DNA from 2 places in the Piscibacillus salipiscarius genome. Region 1 is predicted to be linked to the other one. Evidence: a T-box and tRNA genes for the amino acid it is inferred to sense, from the RefSeq annotation. Region 1 holds a T-box; the other holds one or more tRNA genes.

What was found. The T-box of region 1 lies ahead of argS (arginine--tRNA ligase). A T-box ahead of a tRNA ligase gene usually reads a tRNA of that ligase, here a tRNA-Arg.
Region 2: it has a tRNA-Arg gene. The T-box ahead of argS (arginine--tRNA ligase) is inferred to sense a tRNA for this amino acid. The anticodon was not compared.

What each region holds. Positions count from the first base shown of each region.
Region 1 is NZ_JBHUMZ010000022.1:4,045-6,454, forward strand. Features, by position in the region: gene ACFSW4_RS09965 (CAP domain-containing protein) at 1-19, shown strand, start outside; gene ACFSW4_RS09970 (GNAT family N-acetyltransferase) at 278-808, shown strand; T-box leader at 852-1,062, shown strand; gene argS (arginine--tRNA ligase) at 1,101-2,410, shown strand, end outside.
Region 2 is NZ_JBHUMZ010000021.1:8,222-10,631, forward strand. Features, by position in the region: gene ACFSW4_RS08735 (SRPBCC family protein) at 1-200, opposite strand, end outside; gene ACFSW4_RS08740 (VOC family protein) at 416-853, opposite strand; tRNA gene ACFSW4_RS08745 (tRNA-Arg) at 1,151-1,222, opposite strand; gene clpP (ATP-dependent Clp endopeptidase proteolytic subunit ClpP) at 1,442-2,020, shown strand; gene panF (sodium/pantothenate symporter) at 2,249-2,410, opposite strand, start outside.

The DNA of each region.
Region 1 (2,410 bases):
AATGTTCATTGGTAAATAAATAGAGAGAGTAGAAAAAGGGAGACGTCTGGCTTAACTTTCTGTTAGGTCGGGCGTCTTTTTCTTAAGCTGAAATTGACCACGTTTACTAGACAATTTGACTGTTTTACTAGACAAAATTTAAGTTTTACTAGACAATTTCGAAATTTTACTAGAAGATTTTTTAATATACTAGACAATGAACATGTGCTTGGAGTACTAGGAGAGCTCTTTTGTGTTAAGATATGTTAAAACATGAATTACACTAGGGGGTCATAACATGGTATTTGAAACGGACCGGATTTACTTTCGCAAATTAGCTAAGGATGATGTCAAAACACTCTATAATTGGCACAATGACGTTGAAGTGTTTACGAACATGAGATCGTCACTTGATCTTTACAACCATGAAGACATTGAAGAATTTTATGACAAAATTAAAGAAGGTAAGAGCTTCATCATTGTTAATAAAGAAGACAATCGTGATATTGGAAATATTTCATTGGTTGGCCTTAACTTTAGGCAGCGTCATGCAGAGATCTTATTACTAATTGGCGAAAAAGATTACTGGGGGCAAGGTTACGGGAAAGAAGCGTTTCGACTGCTATTAAATTATGCGTTTAAAGAGCTCAATTTACACAGAGTTAGTTTAAAAGTGTTTTCGTTTAATCAGAAGGCTAAGAAAATGTATGAGAATCTTGGTTTTACAGTTGAAGGCAAACTAAGAGAGAGCTTCTTTAGACACGGAGAATGGCATGATATTTATATCATGAGTCTTCTGCAGCAGGAATACGCTGAACTAAACGAATAACGATGCTTTACATATCATATTTTTGTGGTAATATATTGAAAAAGTGAATCCAATGATGAAGAGAGTAATTTAGATGTAGCTAACAGCGAGTTAGGGTTGGTGTGAGCCTAACAGTGAAACCTAAATGAACCGCACTTCTGAGGAGCTACCTGAAACCTAGTATGGTGAGCCGGGGTAACCCCCGTTATCAATGTAAAGTGGCCTGTTAGTTTTAACAGGTAAAAAGAGTGGTACCGCGACAACTCGTCTCTTAATGGTTAAGAGGCGAGTTTTTTTATTGAGGAGGAATCTAATGGATATAAAACAGTCTCTCACAACGGTCATTCACGAACATGTTAGTGAACATTTAACCTTAAAGGAAGTAGCAAAGTTAATTGAAAAGCCTAAAAGTGAAAACCATGGAGACTATTCGTTTCCTTGTTTCATTTTAGCCAAAAAAATGCGTCAATCCCCACAGGGAATTGCTTCAGACATAACAAAGAAGATCGAGGATCCACTAATTGAACAAGTAGAAGCAGTTGGACCTTATGTCAATATCTTTTTAGACAAATCAGTTGTGAGTACAAACGTGCTTAAAACCATTCTAAAAGAAGGCAGCAATTACGGTCAGTCGCAAATTGGCCAGGGTGAGAAGATCGTTTTAGATTTTTCCTCACCTAATATCGCTAAGCCTTTCTCGATGGGGCATTTACGGTCTACAGTCATTGGTCAGTCACTTGCGAATATTGTTGAGAAGGTGGGTTTTCAATCAGTCAAAATTAATTATCTAGGTGATTGGGGAACCCAGTTTGGAAAGCTCATTTATGCCTACAAACTATGGGGCGATGAGAATAAGGTGCGCCAGAATCCGATCAAAGAGCTGCTGGAGCTTTATGTGAAATTTCATAAAGAAGCGGAAGCGAACCCTCAGTTAGAAGATGAAGGACGAAATTGGTTTAAAAAACTGGAAGATGGAGATGAAGAGGCTCATCAACTATGGGACTGGTTTAGAGATGAATCACTAAAAGAATTTAAGAAAATCTATGATTTGTTGGGTGTGGATTTCGATTCTTATAATGGTGAAGCCTTTTATAATGACAAGATGGCTAACACGATTAATCAGCTTAAAGAAAGAGAACTATTAGTTGAATCAGATGGAGCAGAGGTAGTCAGTTTAGATGAGTTTGACCTTCCACCTTCGTTAATAAAGAAGCGTGACGGGGCAACGTTGTATGCGACGCGTGATCTTACAGCTGCTATTTACAGGCAAAATCAATATCAGTTCAAACAAGCGATCTATGTCGTTGGACATGAACAGTCCTTGCATTTTAAGCAGCTATTTTTAGTTCTGCAGAAGATGGGCTTCACGTGGGCACAGAATATGCACCATGTTCCGTTTGGTTTTATTTTAAAAGATGGCAAGAAGATGTCGACCCGTAAAGGTAAAGTTGTGTTACTCGATCAAGTTATTCAAGAAGCGATTGAGTTAGCTAAGGAGAATATCGATGACAAAAATCCGTCCTTGGAAAATAAGGAGAAAGTCGCGGAGATGGTTGGTGTGGGTGCCATTATCTTTCACGATTTGAAAAATGATCGCCTTAACAATGTAGAGTTTTCACTTGA
Region 2 (2,410 bases), on a different contig from region 1:
TTCACCCACATTACATCACCGTCAACAGGTTTCTGACTGTAATGAAAGACACCGCCTGGACGGAAATCCGCTTTAGCAACTTGAAACACCCATCCCTCTGGTCCCCACCAATTTTGTAGATGTTCTGATTCGGTGAATGCCTTAAACACCAGTTCACGTGGAGCATTGAAAGTATGAGTTAATTCAACCTGAGTTCCCATTTTAATTCCTCCTAGATTTTTATTGAGAATCCTTAAGATAATCTTGTAGATACCACAAAAAATTTCACCTACTACGTTAAGATTAATATTTCACAAAAGGAATATACGATTATAGCAATATTCCTGCCAAGGAATACTTTATTAATATTAGGATTCTTATAAACTATAAAATAATAGTTTGAAGTTTTTAGACCTAGATTTTTTGAGGTTCTAATTTATTTGATTTCCTCAGTTAATTCTAAGATAATTCCTTCTGGCCCACGAATGTAGCAAAGTTTATAAGAGTTCTTATAATTTTGTATTTCACCTATGAGAGTTGCACCTTCACTCTCAATTTTAGAAACAATAGCTTCAATATTCTCAACTGCAAAAGCAATATGCCTGATGCCTAACGTATTGGCCAAAGGCTTCTGGATGCCATTTTCATCCTTAGGGTTATAAAATTTTACTAGTTCGATATTCGCTTCTCCATCTGGTGTCCTTAGCATAACAACTTCTTCTTTAACATCTTGAATACCGATGATTCGCTCCACCCATTCACCTTCCACTTCGCCTTCACCCATTAACTCAAGACCAAAGTTAAGGAAGAATTTTTTCATTACAGGAAGGTCATTAACAATGATACCCACATGATCAATTCGTGTTACTTTCATATTCAATGTACCTCCTTTCAAAATAATGTTGGATAATTTTATCTATTTACAACGAGTTTATAGACTATCATTCAGTTTAATTATTGAGACTTTTACTTCTACTTTATCTATTATAAGTACACATCAATAATACCTTTAAAAATAGTAGTTTTTTACGATAAATTATAGTTTTGGATTTATTTGATCATGAAAAAACCATTAATTTAATAAATTATATGATTCAGTATCACAAACAAAAAAATAGCCTAAATTCTCTATTCTATAAAGAACTTAGGCTATTCATTAGGTTTTATTTTACGCCCTCGGAGGGAATCGAACCCCCATCGTAAGAACCGGAATCTTATGTGTTATCCGTTACACCACGAGGGCAAAGTCAATTTGAAATGCATTTGTAATTATACTTCTACTTTGGTTATAATTCAAGCATACTTTCAAGTACATATAAATAAAATATGACACGTTTATTTCCTTATTTTAATGGGAAAATTGTTTGTGTATATCTACGATTTATTTTGTTTGACCTTTATTGACCAAAAGGGTAAGATAAAAGTGTAGAAATAATTAAGGTTGTAGAAGGAGGAAATGAGAATGAATTTAATTCCTACAGTTATTGAACAAACGAACCGCGGAGAACGTGCTTATGATATTTACTCTCGTTTACTTAAAGACCGCATTATTATGCTAGGTGGTCCAGTTGATGACAACGTTGCAAATTCAATTGTTGCGCAAATGTTATTCTTAGCAGCTGAAGATCCAGAGAAGGATATTTCCTTATACATTAACTCACCTGGTGGTTCTATCACCGCAGGTATGGCAATCTACGATACGATGCAGTTCATCAAGCCAAACGTATCAACTATCTGTGTAGGTATGGCAGCATCTATGGGTGCTTTCCTACTTGCAGCTGGTGAGCCTGGAAAACGTTATGGTCTGCCTAACAGTGAAGTAATGATTCACCAACCATTAGGTGGAACTCAAGGTCAAGCTGCTGATATCCAAATCCACGCAAAACGTATTGTTGAAATGCGTGAGAAACTAAACCAGATTCTTTCTGAACGTACTGGTCAGCCATTAGAAGTTGTTGAACGCGATACAGATCGTGATAACTTCATGTCAGCTGAAAAAGCTAAAGAATACGGTTTAATCGATGAAGTTATGCAAAAATAATTGATTGAAAGTCAGACCCGCGAGCGAATCGCGGGTTTTTTCATGTTCAAATGTCTCATATTTTGAGGGCAATGTCCTATAAACGGACCTCATTGTCTCATAAATGAAGCCCGATACCCCGTTTCGACAAAATTCGATTCCTAATCAAAGGCGATTATGTCCCAAAACGCATACAAAGTGTCCCAAAAAGCGAAAAACTTTTGCGTTACAACGCAAAAGTTCTCCTAATTAAATCGCATTAACTGGATTAACGCGATGTTTGGTTATTAAACTAACTAAAACGAATGCTATTAACGAAATAAAAACAGGTAGTGTCACCGTGTGAACGCCTAATAAGTTGCCATAGGCTTCATTATAAAAATGAATACCCATATACGAACTTATACCTGC